DNA from 3 places in the Microbacterium sp. UCD-TDU genome. Region 3 is predicted to be linked to each of the others. Evidence: predicted binding sites of a transcription regulator. Region 3 holds the regulator's gene; each other region holds the start of a gene.
The links. Region 3 encodes LexA, which represses DNA repair genes until DNA is damaged. Its sites were predicted from a motif close to TCGAACANNTGTTCGA; they were not measured.
Positions count from the first base shown of each region.

Region 1: a site for LexA is predicted at 3,440-3,455, ahead of D514_RS37785 (LexA family transcriptional regulator). Genes of this name have one in related genera too.
Region 2: a site for LexA is predicted at 2,301-2,316, ahead of D514_RS36555 (HNH endonuclease signature motif containing protein). Genes of this name have one in related genera too.

Region 1 covers NZ_KB454449.1:103,469-109,228, reverse strand. Annotated here, with positions in the region: gene D514_RS37805 (hypothetical protein) at 1-377, opposite strand, end outside; gene D514_RS37800 (hypothetical protein) at 417-1,235, opposite strand; gene D514_RS37795 (HD domain-containing protein) at 1,228-1,659, opposite strand; gene D514_RS37790 (Y-family DNA polymerase) at 1,707-2,981, opposite strand; gene D514_RS37785 (LexA family transcriptional regulator) at 2,978-3,388, opposite strand; gene D514_RS37780 (SdpI family protein) at 3,739-4,167, opposite strand; gene D514_RS37775 (hypothetical protein) at 4,778-5,410, shown strand; gene D514_RS38300 (hypothetical protein) at 5,490-5,760, opposite strand, start outside.
Region 2 covers NZ_KB454448.1:249,907-255,666, forward strand. Annotated here, with positions in the region: gene D514_RS36545 (M15 family metallopeptidase) at 1-823, shown strand, start outside; gene D514_RS36550 (acyl-CoA dehydrogenase family protein) at 976-2,139, shown strand; gene D514_RS36555 (HNH endonuclease signature motif containing protein) at 2,347-3,660, shown strand; gene D514_RS36560 (ECF transporter S component) at 3,762-4,337, opposite strand; gene D514_RS36565 (siderophore-interacting protein) at 4,334-5,209, opposite strand; gene D514_RS36570 (energy-coupling factor transporter transmembrane component T) at 5,220-5,760, opposite strand, start outside.
Region 3 covers NZ_AOSO01000005.1:546,602-552,361, forward strand. Annotated here, with positions in the region: gene ftsX (permease-like cell division protein FtsX) at 1-537, shown strand, start outside; gene smpB (SsrA-binding protein SmpB) at 601-1,077, shown strand; gene D514_RS22595 (prolyl oligopeptidase family serine peptidase) at 1,088-2,968, opposite strand; gene lexA (transcriptional repressor LexA) at 3,097-3,783, opposite strand; gene D514_RS22605 (LysM peptidoglycan-binding domain-containing protein) at 4,073-4,441, shown strand; gene D514_RS22610 (histidinol-phosphate transaminase) at 4,509-5,594, shown strand; gene hisB (imidazoleglycerol-phosphate dehydratase HisB) at 5,591-5,760, shown strand, end outside.

The DNA.
Region 1 (5,760 bases), on a different contig from region 3:
GTCATCCACTTCCCCCGGGGGGCCTGCACGAGCGCGTTGACGCGAGCCTCCGCCTGCTGGCGCGCCGTGGGGACCGGTGAGGAGCCGAGGACATCTTCGATGGTTCGTGCTGCGGGATCCTGCTTGAACCGTTCGACGAGGTGGCCGACGGTCTGCTCATCGAGCTTGCCGATGCCGCTGCGGATCTGCTGCAGCGCATCGTCGGCGCTGATGGGCGCGTACGTGTTCGCGTGCTCGAAGTAGAAGTCGCGGTAGAGGCCCTGGTTGAGGTGGAACTTGCCCGTGTTCTGCACGTAGGTCCAGATGCGCTGCTCGTTGTCTTCGTGCGCGATCCAGACCGGGGTGCCGGCGGCGTTTCGGACCAGATAGAGGTTCATGGTGTTCCTCGCTCCATTCTCAATTGCCTACATCTTAGTTTATCTTAGTCCGTCTTGGTAGGGGGGGGTGGGAGGTTTTGGTGGCCCATAGGCCTTCTCGACGGCGACGACGCTGCCGATGTGGAGGTCGACGAGGCCCGGCGGAGTCGGGACAATGTTCCAGGCATTGACCATGGTCGTGTGGGCCGCGGCGCGCGTCGGGTAGGGCTGCGTCTGATCGCGCAGCGTTTCGTAGTCGTGGTGGTAGCGGTCTTTGATCGCGGCGCCGGCTTCGGAGTGGAACTGGATCTCGACGTCCTGGTCGGTCTCGCTGTGGTGCACGACGATCGAGTGCAGACCCTTGTACGGGTTGCCGTCGACGAAGGAATGCTCGATCTCCTTTACTTCCCACCCCTTGGCGACGAGACCCTCCAGCGTCTCTTGTGCGGCAGGGACGACTCGATCGGGAGTAGGTGCGACCACGGTGTAGCGAACAAAGTCCGTGAGGCGCCCCGTGATCTCCACCGGCGTCGCAGTGGGATCAACCAGGATCCGGCTCTCGATCTTTCCCGCGAGGGATGCCGGCGACTTCATCCGATACTCGAGGTTGTGCATCCGGCAATCTGCCGGGGCCGCGTCGATGATCGCCGCGGTGATCTCCGGCTCGATGGCGGCCACCTCTTCGAGCTTGTGGATCGCGGCGCCGGCGACGGTGGAGCCATAGGTGTCGTAGAGCTCTGCAGTCGACGGCGGGTGCTCTCCCCAGTCGACGTCGGGTGCGTCATCGGTGGCCGCGGGGCGAAGGTCGTCGACGTCGACGTCGCGGAGGTGGCGGTGGTCGAGGCAGCGGCGGCCGCCGTCGTCAGATGATCTACACACGGGAGAGGGCCTCTCGTGCCGCGGCGTACTTCGCGGCCAGTCGGGAGCGGGTGGCGTCGTCGAGCAGGGCGGTGCGCGCCGGATCGGTGTTGTCGTCGATGTCGGCGTCTTTCACCTGACGCGCGAGGGGGTTCCGGCTGACGCGGGCGTAGTAGTCGGCGCGCGGTTCGCCGGGCCGGTGGGTGATGGCATCGACGGCGTCGACCACTTCGAGAGGAAACTCCGCCTGCAGGTCGACCAGCTGCACGTCGGTGTCTTCCACGACGTCGTGGAGCCAGGCGATCGCCTCCAGCAGCTCATCCCCCTGCACGCGAGCCGCGACCCGCGCTGGGTGATCGATGTAGGGCTGACCGCTCTTGTCGACCTGGCCGGCGTGCGCGGCGCGGGCGATCGCCTCGGCGCGTGTGCTGAGCTGATCTCTCATTATGTGTCCCCCTCTACCCTCATCTTAGAGAGGGGGTCCGACACCTTTCAGGCTCGGGCGACGATCAGCTCATCCCAGTGCGTGGTGGCGCGTTTGGAGAGCATGCCGCGGTGCATCTGCCAGGACGGGCCGGGGCGCATCCCTCCCCACCCGAGCCCGAGGACTTCGCGCCCGGCCTTCTTCTGCACCTGGTCGATGATGGTGGCGATCCCTGCGTCTTCGTGGGCATGACGGAACAGCTCGAGCGGTTGGATAACGGCTGCCGGTTTCAGGTCGGTGAGCATGACTCCCGCCCGCGCCCACTTCACCCCTTCCTCGATCTGCGGGAGGAGCCGGTGCGCGGCGCGGGTGAGCTCCACGGGATCGGCGGTGGGGAACGGCAGCCGCACCATCTGTGACGGGTAACGGATCTGCTCGGTGTAGTGACTGATGCCTGCGAAGGCGGTGAGGATCTTCGCCACCTGCTGGTGCTTCATGAGCCGGGTCGACGCCTGCTGGGCGTAGATCGACAACGCTTGGCGCATCCCGTCTCGGGTGGTGACTTTCTCGGAGAAGCTGCGGGACACGATCAGCTGATCTTTCTTGCCGGTGCGATCCTCTTCGGCGGCGATCGCCGGCATCCCGCGCAGCTCGAGCGCCGTGCGCATCACGACCACGTTGAACGCCTTCCGAATGAGGACGGGATCCGCGGCCGCGAGATCCGCGATCGTCGTGATGCCGATGCCCGCCAGGCGGCGCTCGAGGCGAGACGCGATCCCCCACACCTCGGAGACCGGCAGTCGGGACATGAGGGCGTGGCGCCACTTGGGCCTGGTCGCCGGCCACACGCACACCCCGTCGAATGCCGCGATCTTCTTCGCCGTTTTATTGCTCAGCTTCGCTAATGTGCGTGTCGGTGCGATGCCGACGCAGACCGGGACGCCGATGAGCCGGCGGAGGGTGTCCTTGATGTCTCGGCCGAGGGCGGCCATCGCTTCGGGGTCTTTCGCGATCCGTGGACTCACCTCGAAGAACGCCTCATCGATCGAGTAAATGGACAGGTCCGGGGTGAAGCGAGACAGCACGTCCATGACCCTGTTCGAGCAATCTTGGTAGAGCTCATAATTCGACGAGAGGGCAGTCAGGTCGAGCCTCTTCGCGTGCGGCCGCAGCTCGAACCAGGGCTTGCCGAGATCCAGGCCGATGGCCTTCGCTTCCTTCGACGAGGCCACGACCATTCCGTCGTTATTGCTCAACACGACGCAGGGGCGGTTCTCGAGACGCGGATTCACGATTCTCTCGAAAGACACGTAGGCGCTGTTGATGTCGACGTGCCCGATCATCTCCGGCTCCGATGGAACCTGAGGCTCACGGTGACCACCCCGAAGATCTCCAGTGTGGAGAGCTCGTCGACGACGACGTCGGGCCACTCTGCGTTCTCGGCGCGCAGCGCCCAGGTGCCGCGTTCTCGGACGAGGCGTTTGATGGTGAAGTCGCCGTCCAGGATCGCGACGACGACATCCCCGGAGAGCGCCGTCTTCGATCGGTCGACGATGACGACATCGCCGTCGTGGATGCCGGCGTCGACCATGGATGTTCCCGAGACGCGGACGAGGAAGGTGGCGGCCTGATCCTCGATCAGCAGCTCGGTGAGATCGATCGGACCGGCGTCATAGTCTTGGGCCGGGCTGGGGAAGCCCGCAGGGACCGCGTCGAGCAGCTGCGGCAGCGAAATGGAATCCGCGGTCACTGAGTACGCGTACAGAGGTACGACGGTTGTAGGCACCCGCTCCCCAAACTCTCGAAACCCTATTCGTAGAGTGTACGCCCGCGCCAGGGCGCTCACGAGTCCTCCGCGCGACCGCTCCCCCGGAATCATGCGGGAAATCGCGTGTATTCGTCCCCTAGCCGAGTCATCTTAGAGCGCGGCGGCCGACCCATCATCCCCGCCGGCACCGGGAGTATCGGAGCCCCTGAGCTCGCGGTAGCGGGGCACGAGGGCGTGCTCTCGATCCCTTATCGCCAGGCGGCAGCTCGGTCTATGCGGTGACACACAGTGTCACCACCCGGGGAACCTGTGTCACTCAAAGCGGCTTTGTGTCACCCGAGGGCGATCGTTGCTCGGGTGACCGTTCTCGCATCACGAGGGATGCGCTCCGCCGTCGCCTGGTCGCCCAGCCCCCTGTAGTCTCGCGCGGCGGCTGCCCCGGGCATGACGGAGAGCACCGTCCACAGGAGCAGCCAGACGATCGCTCCCCCGAGGACGAAGGGCACAGCTGCAGTGATGCCGAGCAGCGCCAGCACCCCGCCCGCCAATCCGGCGAGAACGGCACCGCCACCAGCGAGGTAGAACATCGGCGCCATGGCGCGGTGAACCGTGATCCACGCCTTCGGATCGCGCATCGTGAGGGCGGTGCGGTAGCCGAGGATCCGCTGCCTGCGCACGGTTCCGCGGCGACAGGCGTCCGCGTACCAGACCACCAAGGCGCCGAACACAGCGATGAGGAAGGGGGCGAGGAGCTCGAGCATCTGGCTTCTTTGTTCTGGCACGCGGGGTGGGCACCCCCCACGTTATTGGCGGGCCCGACTCTCCGGCATCCCCCTGCAGCATGAACCTCGCGTCGCACCTCGGGACCAGCGCACTGAGGCCGTGAGGCGTTCTACAGGTCGGTGAGATTTCTACAGATCCGGTGAGACATACCTGTCGAAATCTGCTTGAAAAATGCTTGCAGATTGCAATACACGTTGACAACCCTGATAGGCTGTGCGGTAGCTCATCTTGCGCTCTAGCGCATAGGGAGGCGGAGGCACAGTCTCTCACGGTAATCACCCCGCATACACCTTCCGCCCCGCGAAACCCGGCGAATCCTGCTGGCTTTTTTCAAGCACAAAGCAAGCACCTACAGCCCGTAACCTCGCAGTGTCCACCCGGCGATCGCGATCGAACGGCCGCCGTCCTGTCTCATTCGAGTTGTCAGAATCTCACTCGAGTTGACCGTCGTCTCATCCGACCTGGCACATCTCATTCGACCTGGCGCTAGGCGTCGAGCCTGGCCGTTCGTTCTGCCCGCGGCCGCTTCGATGACGTCGACGGGTTCCGGTAGGTTCGACCCACGACCTCGACGGGATGGTGTGACGGATGGCTGATTCGGGTTCTCCTTTCGCTTCGACGAATGCTCTGGTGGAGGTCTATGGCCGCTACGTCGAGTGGGTCGAGAAGCTTGGTCAAGATGAGCGGCCCCAGTCGGTCGACGAGTGGGTGGATGCTCTTCTCGCGTTGCTGACGATCGATGAGGAGCTGCTCGATCGGGCGATCGAGTTGAAGGCGGCGGTGGACGCTCGCGCGTTGTCGGATCTCCCGCTCGAGGTGCAGCCCGAGGTGCAGTTCGCGGTGGACTACGTCGCCGAGATCCCCGACGTCGCCAAGCTGCACTCCGAGCTCGCGCGACGGTCAGATCAGGTGCGGGCGATCAAGGCGTCTGGTGCGCCGATGACGGAGGCATTCTCGACCGATCTCCCGGAGCCGTTCCAGGCTCAGTGGGTCGGTGTTCGGGAGGCAGCGAAGCTGTTGTTCAACCAGGTGCAGCTCCACAACGCCCAGGCACGTGCTGCCGCGTTCGAGCGTGCTGCAGAGCTCAACAGCATGCCCGTCGAGACGAGCACCCACCGCGGCGATGATGGATCGTTCACTCACACCGTGAGCGTCTCATTCGACCGTGGCGAACCACCCAAGGCCACCTGGTGGCAGAGGCTCTTCGGGCGCCGCGCCTGACTCCCCCGGCGCGCTCCTGACGCACGGAGGGCCCGCTCATGTGGTGAGCGGGCCCTCCGTGCGTTGAGGTGCTGCGGGTCTATTCCTTGAGGTACGCCAGGCGGTAGACCTCGTTGACGAACGCGCTGCGCGACGGCGCACCCACTGACGCGGCCAGCTCGGTGAGCTCGTCTTCCTGGGCCCCGGTGATGCGCAGCTGGATCTGCGTGCCGCCGGCGCCACGGGAGCGGCGCTTGCGGCGCTGGAGCAGCCCACCAGCCTCGGCGTCCTCGGGTGCGAAGATCGCCCGGATCTCCTCGAGGGGAACGCGCTCGAGGGCGTCGACGAGGAGTTCGTCATACGTCTTGTCA
Region 2 (5,760 bases), on a different contig from region 3:
CGGTTCCGGTCCGGTGCCGTCCTCAGGCGCCGACTCGATGCCGGTGCCGGTCGCGGTCATGCAGGTCCCGCCGGTCAAGGTCGCCGCGACGACGGCGGCCGACCCCTGCGCAGAGTCCTCGGTGCAGCAGGCGATCGCGAACGGCGATGACGCGGCGACGATCGCGGCGTTCGGGGGTGGCGTGGCCTTCCGTGAGGCCGTCGTCGCGGGTAACGCTCCCTGCATCTCGCTCCACGATCCGGCGCGGCTGTGGGTCGTGGTGAACAAGTCGTCGCCGCTGAACCCGCCAGAGTACGAGCCGACGGACCTCGCCTCGGTGCCGCTGCAGATGACGACGCCGTCCGGGCGCGTGCGTACCGACGTGGCCGCTGCCGTCGGCGAGATGGCGGACGCGGCGGTCGCTGCCGGTGTCGGGCGGATCGGCGCGAACAACGGATACCGCTCCTACGGCCTGCAGGTGACGACCTACGGTTCGCACGTGCGATCGCAGGGGCAGGCGGAGGCGGATGCCGGCTCGGCGCGTCCGGGCCACAGCGAGCACCAGACGGGTCTCGCGCTCGACGTGGTCGCGTGCGGGACGGGCTGCGGCGGCCTCGACGGCTTCGGCGCCACGGCGCAGAGCGACTGGGTCGCGGCGCACGCCTGGGAGTACGGATTCATCGTGCGCTACGAGCAGGTCGGCACCCCGGTCACGGGGTACGCGCCGGAGCCGTGGCACCTCCGCTACGTCGGCGTCGACCTCGCCGCCGCCTATCACGAGGGCGGATTCCACACGCTCGAGGAGTTCTTCGCGCTGCCGGCCGCCCCCGACTACGCGCACTGAATCGGCGCGGAACGCCGCGGTTGCGGCATCCGACAACCGCGGTACCCAGTGTCACGATTTATGGGATGCATTCTCACAACGTCCTGTCCTGGACCGGTCGTGCGACGTAGAATCGCCGGAGCAACGATGCATGAGACGTTCAGGAGGACGGCATGGAACGCGACATCTACGACGAGGATCACGAGGCATTCCGGGACCTGGTCAAGGACTTCGTCAAGCGCCACGTGACGGGCGAAGCTATCGAGCGGTGGGACGCCGCGGGGGAGATCGACCGGGCGACGATGCTGGCCGCCGGCGAGGCGGGTCTGATCGGCCTGTCGGTCCCGGAGGAGTTCGGTGGCGCCGGCATGCTGCAGGACTACCGCTTCCGCACGATCGTGATGGAGGAGGTCATCGCCTCCGGCGCCGGTTCGCTGGCCGGTGCCTTCGGCATCCAAGACGACCTGGCAGTGCCCTACCTCGTGCACATGGGAACGCAGGAGCAGAAGGAGAAGTGGCTGCCCCGCATGGCCACGGGTGAGGTGCTCGGCGCGCTCGCCATGACCGACCCGGGTGCGGGTTCGGATCTGCGTGGCATCAAGACCAACGCCAAGAAGGTCGACGGCGGCTACATCCTCAACGGCGCGAAGACGTTCATCTCCTCCGGTACGACGGCCGACGTCGTCGTGACCTTCGTCAAGACCGGTGAGGGCAACCGTCCCGACGCCTTCAGCCTGCTGCTCGTGGAGAAGGGCATGGAGGGCTTCGACCAGGGCAAGAAGCTCAGCAAGATGGGCTTCCACGGCTGGGACACGGCCGAGCTCAGCTTCACCGACGTGTTCGTCCCCGACGAGAACCTCATCAGCGGCAAAGAGGGCCAGGGCTTCATCCAGCTGATGCTGAACCTGCCGCTCGAGCGTCTCTCGATCGGCGTCGCCGCCGCCGCAGCCGCGCAGGCTGCCCTCGACTGGACCGTCGCCTACACGAAGGACCGCGAAGCGTTCGGCGAGCGCATCGCCGACTTCCAGAACACCCGCTTCCGGCTCGCCGACATGGCCGCGACCACGGACGCGATGTGGGCGTACATCGACCGCGCATTGCTCGCCTACAAGAACAGCACGCTCACCGCCGAGGACGCCGCGAAGGTCAAGTTCTGGGCTACCGAGCGCGAGTGGGAGGTGCTCGACACGGGCGTGCAGCTGCATGGCGGTTACGGCTACATCATGGAGTACCCGATCGCCCGCGCCTTCACCGATGCTCGCGTGCACCGCATCTACGGCGGCACGAACGAGATCATGCGCGATCTCGTCGGCCGTCAGATCGTCGGCAAGCGCTGACGTCACCTGCGCAGAAGAGGCCCCGGATGCGACATCCGGGGCCTCTTCCCGTCCTTGGTCTATTGCCGGACCTCGGTGCCACCGGGCATCCGGAGCGACGCATGCCCGGCGGCTGACCCGGTGCTCGGTCTTCACGACATGCTGGTCGTACCGGTATTCAATAGAACATAACTTCGAATGTCGAGACGGTTCGCGGTAGAATCGAGTATGTCGAAATTGACCGCGTTGCACGAGGCGATGTCACGCCTCGATGAGGCGTGGTCAGATGCCGGTGACTCCGGGGAGCTGTCCCGCGAGCAGCTGATCGAGGTGAGCGCGTCCATCGGGGTGCTGCGGCGTCGGTTGGATGCCGTGCATGTGTCGGTGGCGGCGTGCATCTCCCGCGAGTCACGTCCAGAGCTCGGGGCGGAGAGTCTGGCCAAGCAGCAGGGCTACCGCAACCCGGCGACGTTGATCGCGGCAGCCACGGGGGTGTCGACCGGTGATGCGTCGCGTCTCGTCAAGGTGGGAGAAGCGACGGCGCCCCGGAGCGACCTTCTGGGTGCGCGTCTGCCGGCGAAGTATCCGCTGGTGAGCCAGGCGCTGGATTCTGGGGCGCTCGGCGCTCCCGCCGCCGCGATGATCATCGGGTTGCTCGATCGTTGTCGGATCGCCACGGGGGTGGAGCGTGTCGTCGAAGCCGAGCGCATGCTGGCGGAGAAGGTGGCAGGTCTGGCGCTCGACGATGTGCGAAAGCTCGTGGTCCGTGCAGAAGCATGGCTCGATCCGGATGGTCTGGAGCCTCGGGAGGAAGAGCGCCGCGGCAGGCGCGCGCTGACACTGTTCGAGCGTGAGGGAATGGTGCATCTGAACGCGGTGCTCGATGTCGAGACCGCTGCGGAGGCGCCCGATGCGGATCGGCGGACGGTGCCGATGATCCAGGCCGATGCTCTCGCGGTGTTCTGCGCGCACGTGCTCGGGTGCGAACAGCGGGTGCCGGTCGCCGGTGCGACGGTGATCGTGCGGATGAACCTCGACGATCTGGAGGCCGGCACGGGGTCGGCGACCGTGGACGGGGTCGATCAGCCGGTCAGCGTCGGGGCCGCGCGGCGGATGGCGGCCGGGGGTGGCGTGATCCCGTGTGTTCTCGGCGGAGACAGCGAGATCCTCGATTGGGGACGGGAGAAGCGGTTGTTCACCCGGGCGCAACGGCTGGCGCTGGTGGAGCGTGATGGGGGATGCGCGATGTGCGGGTTGCCGCCGGAGATGACGAAGGTGCACCACATTCGATGGTGGAGACGAGACCACGGGCCGACCGATCTCTCCAACGGGGTGCTGCTGTGCGAAACGTGTCACCATCGCATCCACGACAACGGGTGGCAGATCCGCATCGATACTGCCGGGAGCGGGAGCGGGAGCGGGAGCGGGAGCGGGAGCGGGAGCGGTGCGGCGGGGCGGGTGTGGTTCATTCCGCCGCGATACGTCGACTCTGCGCGAACCCCGAGGCTCGGAGGCCGCGCACGCTTCGACATCGCGGCCTGACCACGTCGCTGCCTGACCACGTCGCTGCCTGACGACGTCGCGGCTCGACGTCACGGCCCGGCGATGTCACCGCCCGGCGTGTGCGGCTGCGCTCTCGCGGTTCAGCGGTGCCTGCCGATTCCCGCCCTGCGGAGACGGTCGGCGATCAGGATGCCGAGGGCCGTGCCACCGACGCAGCTGGCGATCGCCACGACGAAGAAGGCGATCTGGGCGAAGAGAGACATGGACCCGAGGTCGAACCACGCCCACGCCGAGATCGGATACACGATGCCCACGATGACGGCACCGAGGTAGTGCATCCAGGTGCCCCAGTAGCGCCAGAGCACGAACAGGAACGGCAGCTCCGTGAAGGCCGCCCACCAGAGATTGGTCAGCACGGTGCTGAAACCGTATCCGGAGAACGGCACCATCACGAGACCGGCGATCAGCGCGACGAGCAGTCCGACGAGCGGACGATGCAGCAGCCGCAGCGCGATCACCGATGGCAGCAGCCAGAGACCGGCGAGCGCCATGCCCACGAACGGGAGCGGCCCGGTCAGCACGGTCGAGAACCAGTTCATCGGTGCGAGAAGCACCGCTCCCGCCACACCGAGCGCCGCACAGGTCAGCAGGATGACGGTGGGGAAGCGGAATCGTCCGCCGGTGCGGGGCGACCGGCCCGCGGCATCCGCGCTCATGCCAGGGGCTCCGCCGCGGCCTCGCGAGCGGCCTTCGACGCGGGGGAGGCTGCACCGACCCGCCAGTACCCGCAGAAGCTCACCGCATTCTTGTCCACCCCGCGCTCACCGACGAGGTGCTTGCGGGCGCCGGAGGCGAGCGCCTGCTCGCCCGCCGCATAGGCGTGGAACGGAGCCTCCGGCAGGGTGGTGCGGGCGAGCGCGTCCAGAGCGAGCGAGCCGGGAGCGACGCCGTGCGGTCGCACGATCCGCACGACCTCGATACCCGAGGGATGCGCGAACTCCAGCGCATCCTCCTCGCTCGGCGTCTCCACGATCGCGGTACCGATGGCGCCAGCGGGAAGCGAGGCACAGATTGAGGCGATCGCGGGCAGGGCGGTCTCATCGCCGACGAGCACGACGCGATCCACGCCGCGCTGCGGATTGAACGTGAGCCCCTCGTCGATGATCAGAACATGCTCGCCCGGCCGGCAGGTCTCGGCCCACCGCGAGGCCGGTCCGGCGGTACCGTCGGCCGCCGATCCGTGCAGCACGAAGTCCACGTCGATCTCGGCGCCGGCATCCGCGGTCGCCGGGCGGAATGCCCGCACGCTGTAGTTGCGCATCACCGGACGCTCGCCGTCGGGGATGCGCAGGAACTTCAGATACCCGAACACCTTGTTCGCCTTCGCCGGCACCCGCTCCAGGCCCGCATCACCCCCGATCGGGAGGAACAGCCGGAACCACTGGTCGAACCCCATCGGACGGAACTTCTCGATCTCGCCGCCGCCGAGCGTCACACGGATCCAGTGCGTCGACAGCCGTCGCGTGCGCAGGACGACCAGCTGGATGAGATCGGCCGACTCGGGTTTGACCATCTTGCTGTAGGCCACGATGCGCCTTTCAGGGAAGCTGCCAGGGGAAGGACACGACGAAGATCGCCGCCGACGCCAGCAGGGTCGCGACGGTGAAGACGGTGTCCCGTGTGCGGAACGGGACGAGGTGTCGTTCGGTGCGCGTCGAGTGCGCACCGAATGCACGCGAGTCCATCGCCAGTGCCACGCGCTCTGCGTGACGGATGGCCCCGGCCAGCAGCGGCACGATGTACCCCCACCCCCGAGCGATGCGCGCGAAGGGTCCGCGTCCGCCGTGGTACCCGCGCACCCGATGAGCGGCCCTGATCACCGACAGCTCATGGCCGAACCGCGGCACGAACCGGAACGCGGCCAGGGCCGTGTAGCCGATGCGGTAGGGGACACGCAGCTGCTGCACACTGGCCCTCACGAGATCGGGGCCGCTGGTGGTGAGCCCGCCGACGAGCGCGAGCGCGATGATGGAGCCGAGCCGCAGCGCGGTCGCGAAACCGATCAGCAGGGCTCCGCTGTAGAGCGTCCAGTCCCCGATCTGCAGGACGGGGGCACTGCCGGCGACGAGGCCGGCATCG
Region 3 (5,760 bases):
CCCGACCAGGCCTTCGAGGTGTTCTTCGTCACCATGAAGGACCCGGGCCAGTCGCAGGTGCTCGCCGAGGCGTTCAGCGGACAGGCCGGTGTGGAGCAGGTCAAGGATCAGCTCCAATACCTCGAGCCGTTGTTCTCCGCGTTGACCGTCGCGACATACATCGCGGTGGGAATCGCTGTCCTCATGCTCATCGCAGCCACCCTCCTGATCGGAACCACCATCCGGCTGTCGGCGTATGCCCGACGCAAGGAGATCGGCATCATGCGCCTGGTCGGAGCGTCCAACCGCTTCATCCAGACGCCGTTCGTCCTCGAAGGCGTGTTCGCCGCCTTCCTCGGCTCGGCCCTGGCCAGCGCCGCGGTCGTGGCCGGCGTGCACTTCGGCGTCAACGGCTACCTTCGGGGCCGGGTCCCGTTCATCACGACATGGGTGACGATGCAGGATGCCGCGCTCGTGGTTCCCGTGCTGATCGGCATCGGCGTCATCCTCGCCGCGCTGTCGGCCGGTTTCGCGATCCGACGCTGGCTGCGTACCTGATAGCCTGAAAGGCTGCTCGGTCGGATCGATCGATCGAGCTCATCACGGCAACAGGAGAGCATCATGCCCAGGGAACGCGGAGAGAAGGTCATCGCGACCAATCGTCGCGCACGTCACGACTACACGATCGAGAAGTCGTACGAAGCGGGGATGGTGCTCACCGGCACCGAGGTCAAGTCACTGCGTCAGGGACGCGCCAACCTCAGCGACGGCTACGCGTTCGTCAAGGGGAACGAGGTCTTCCTCGACTCCGTGCACATCCCCGAGTACTCGCAGGGGCACTGGACCAACCACTCGGCCAAGCGCATCCGCAAACTCCTGCTGCACCGCGAGGAGATCGCCAAGATCGCGCACGCGGTGTCAGCAGGCGGATACACCCTGATCCCGTTGAAGCTCTACTTCTCGGACGGTCGCGCCAAGGTCGAGATCGCTCTGGCGAAGGGCAAGCGGGAATACGACAAGCGCCAGACCCTGCGCGAGCGTCAGGACACCCGCGAGGCCGACCGCGCCATGCGGCTGCGCAACCGCGTAGGGGAGTAGCCCCCGCCCCTCACAGGCGCGGTTCGAACCCGAACACGCGGCCGAGGAACCTCAGCTCCCGCTCGAGGGCGTCGACGATCGTCTCCGCGCTGCGGAAGCCGTGCCCCTCGGCGGGGTACAGCACGTATTCGTGGTCGATGCCGCGGGTCGCGAGCGCGTCGCGGATCGCTTCTGACTGCGACGGCGGAACCACGCGGTCCTCGCCACCCTGCAGGAGCAGCACGGGCACATCGATGCGCTCGGTGTGGGTGAGCGGGGAACGCTCGATGTACAGATGCTCGTACTCGGGGAGCGGTCCGACCAGGCCGTCGATGTACGACGCCTCGAAGTCATGCGTCTCCGCCACCAGCATGCGCAGGTCGGCCACGCCGTAGCGGCTGATCCCGGCGGCGAAGGCGCCACCGCGGACCAGCGCCGACAGCACGGTCCAGCCGCCTGCCGAACCGCCGCGGATCGCGATGCGGGCAGGGTCGGCGAGTCCGGCGTCGGCGAGTCCGCGGGCGGCCGCGATCACGTCGTCGACGTCGACCACGCCCCACTGGCCGTCGAGTCGCTCGCGGTAGGCGCGGCCGTAGCCGGTGGATCCGCCGTAGTTCACGTCGAGCACGCCGATGCCGCGGCTCGTGTAGAAGGCGATCGCCGCTGACGCCGCGCCGGTGACGTGCGCCGTCGGTCCGCCGTGCACCAGCACGACGTAGGGTGCGCGCTCAGCGTCGGGCGCCGACGTATCGGGGTTGGCCGGAGGATAGGCGAATGCGTGCACCGCGCCGCGGGGACCCTCGATCTCGATCGGGATGGACGCGGGCATCCACTGCGGATCGACCGGCTCGCCGCCGCGTACGGCGATGACCTCGCCGGATTCGACGTCGACGCACCACAGGCCCGCCGTCGCCCGAGAGCCGTTGCCCGAGAGGAGCGCCTTGGTGCCGTCGACGGCATCGATGCTCACGTGACCGTCACCGGGGAAGTCGATCACGCTCACGCCGCCGTCGGCATCGATCACGACGACCTCGTCGCGGCCGTTCGTGCGGACGGCGACGATGCGGCCGTCGTCGAGCGGCTGGTACCAGCGGTTGCCGAGCACCCAGAGCCCGTAGCCGGTGTCGGCATCGACAGGAGCGCCAGCAGGCGCGAACGGTCGCGCCGGCCCGGTGGGAGTCACCCCGTCGAGTGTGATGCGCTGCAGAGCCCAGCGACCGTCGGGATCGTCGGCGAAGATCAGTTCCGCGTCGCTGAGCCACTCGGGCTGCAGAGCCGCCCGCGAGGGGATCGTGTGCGGCGTGCCGCCGGCGACCTCTGCGACCTGCACGTGCGCGTCCTCCCACGGCATCCGTCCCCGCTCCCAGCCGACCCATGCCGCGCGGGTCCCGTCGGGAGAGAGGGCAGGGTGGGCGAAGAAGCCGTCTCCCTCCGCGATCACCCTGATCGCGGACGGGTCTTCGGCGGCGGATCCATCGAGCGGGATCTCGATGATCGAGCGGAGGTGCGGCGTGGTCGAGAGGTCTTCGCGCACGGCCAGCAGGCGGCCGTTCTGCACGCGCAGGCCTCCGTGCGAGGGACCGGGGGCGGTGAGGGCGACGGGGTCGGCTCCGACGCTCAGACGGTGCACCCGCTGGTCTCCTGCGTCGACGAAGAACAGCGTGCCGTGCTCATCCGCCGTCCAGGCGCCTCCGCCGTACTCGTGCACGCGAGACCGCGCGCTCCAGGGGGTGGGGAGGATCTCGGAGCCGGAGGAGCTCCGCACCGTAACGCGTCCCTTCTCGGCAGGTACCGACTCACCCCACCAGATCTCCGCACCGACGAAGCGGGCTCCGTCGATGCGCGGAGAGGAGGCCGCGACGGAGGCCGCGGAGAAGGGGGAGGTCCAGGAACCGTAGGGGGACGACGACATGATTCGAGCCTAGGCGTCGAAGGTGGACGCCCGTGCGTCAGGACGGGAGCATCGCGGTCTTGACCCGTCGCCCGAAGACACGAAGCCCCTCCCGGCACCCGGGAGGGGCTTCATCGTGCCGTCTCGTCTCAGACGGCGCGCAGTACTGCCACGATCTTGCCGAGGATCACGGACTCATCACCGAGGATGGGCTCGAACGCGGAGTTGCGGGGGAGCAGCCAGGTGTGGCCGTCGCGGCGACGCAGCACCTTGACGGTGGCCTCGCCGTCGAGCATCGCCGCCACGATCTCGCCGTTCTCGGCGCTGTTCTGGGAGCGGACGACGACCCAGTCGCCGTCGCAGATGGCGGCATCGATCATCGACTCGCCGGAGACCTTGAGCATGAAGAGGTCGCCCTTGCCCACCAGCTGGCGGGGGAGGGGGAAGATCTCCTCGACCTGCTGGTCGGCGGTGATCGGCACGCCGGCTGCGATGCGCCCGACGAGGGGGACGAGCGCGGCGTCTCCGACCGGGGTCGCCACGTCGGCGGGGCTCTCGGTGCTGGTGCCAGGCAGATCGATGAGCACTTCCATGGCTCTCGTCTTCCCGGGGTCGCGGCGCAGATAGCCGCTGAGCTCGAGCTGCCCCAGCTGGTGGGTGACGCTGGAGAGGGACTTGAGGCCGACGGCGTCGCCGATCTCGCGCATGCTCGGCGGGTAGCCGTGGTGCGCGATCGAGTTCTGGATGACCTCGAGGATCGCCATCTGCTTCGGGCTGAGGCTCTTCCGGCGGCGCGTGCGCGGTGCCTCCGACTCGGGGGCAGAGTTCTCGCTCATGGTGCTCCTTCAGTGCGTGATCCGACGTCCCTCTTCGAATGTCGGAGGCCCGTGGTGGGGTGTCCTTATCGAAACCGTATCCGAGAATCGGGCCGATCTGGAAGATCTGTTCGAGCGTGTCGGCCTAATCGTCGGTGGGGTTTCGAAGAATACTTGACAGATGTTCGAACTCGAAGATATCTTCGGTACGTAGCTTCGCATTCACGGCTCCCGGCCGAGGCGGGAATGCGAACGCTACGCCAACTTCCCCGGTGGCCTCACGGTTCCGGGACAGGCTAAGGAGCACCACATGAGCAGCATCAGCTTCAGCACCGCAGCAGTCATTCCGGCGTCGACCCGTCCTTCGACGCGACTCCGGCTGACGACGCGTGGCCGCGCCGTGCTGCTGGCCTTCGCCTCTGTTCCGCTCGCGGTCGGCATCGCGTTCGCCGCGCTCAGCGGTGGCAGTGCGATCGCCTCGGGTGCAGACACTGCAGCCGTCAGCGTCGAGACCGTCACGGTCATGCCGGGCGACACGCTCTGGTCGATCGCGACCGGCGTCGCCCCCGACGCCGACCCGCGCGACGTGATCGGTGAGATCAGCCGGATGAACCTGCTGCGTGGTGGCGAGCTCCAGATCGGTCAGACACTGGCCATCCCGGCCCAGTACGTGAACTGATCCCCGCCGCGGCGTCGCTGCAGCAACTTTGCGTCACCGACTTGGGGCGCCGCTTAACATGGGAAGGGTGACCCTCTCCCTCAACGATCTCCCGCTACGTGATGATCTTCGCGGACTGACGCCGTACGGCGCTCCGCAGGCGCCCCTTCCGATCGCGCTCAACGTGAACGAGAACACGCATCCGATCCCGGATGAGGTGGCCAGCGACATCCTCGACGACATCGCCGTGGCGATCCGCGACGTCAACCGCTACCCCGACCGGGAGTTCAGCACCCTTCGTGAGTCGTTCGCCGCGTATCTGGGCCACGGGCTCACCCCCGAACAGATCTGGGCGGGCAACGGGTCCAACGAAGTGCTCCAGCACATCCTCCAGGCGTTCGGCGGGCCGGGGCGCACCGCGTTCGGCTTCGCGCCCACGTACTCGATGTACCCGCTGATCGCCCAGGGGACGGGGGCGCGGTGGATCGCCGGCACCAGGCAGCCCGACTACACGATCACGCCGGAGGAGGCCGCCGAGCAGGTGCGGGCCGCCGACCCCGACGTGGTGATCCTCTGCTCGCCCAACAACCCCACCGGCACGCCGCTGGGGCTCGACGTCATCGAAGCCGTCTACGACGCAGCGCGGGGCATCGTGATCGTCGACGAGGCCTACCAGGAGTTCGCTCCCCGCGACGCGGTGTCCGCATTGACGCTGCTCGAAGGGCGTCCGCGGCTCGCCGTCTCGCGCACGATGAGCAAGGCGTTCGCGTTCGCGGGCGCTCGCGTCGGCTATCTCGCGGCGGATCCGGCATTCATCGACGCGCTGCGGCTGGTGCGTCTGCCGTATCACCTGAGCGCCCTCACCCAGGCAGCGGCCATCGCGGCACTGCGCAACGCCGACGTGATGCTCGGGATGGTCGAGGAGATCGTCGAGCAGCGCGACAGGATCACGGCGACCCTCGAGGCGCTCGGCTATCAGCCGCACGAGACGTGGTCGAACTTCGTGCTGTTCGGCGGAGTCGCCGACCCGAAGGCGACGTGGCAGCAGCTCTACGACCGCGGCGTGCTCGTGCGCGACGTCGGCATCCCCGGCCACCTGAGAGTGAGTGCTGGAACCGAGGCGGAGACCACCGCGTTCCTCGACGCTCTGGCCTCGATAGGATCGGCTTCATGAGCACCACCGCACTGACCCTGCGCACAGCGAGCCGCGTGCGCAGCACGTCGGAGTCCACCGTCGAGCTCGAGCTGAATCTCGACGGCACCGGTGCGAGCCGCATCGACACGTCGGTGCCGTTCTTCGACCACATGCTCACGGCGTTCGCAAAGCACTCGCTCACCGA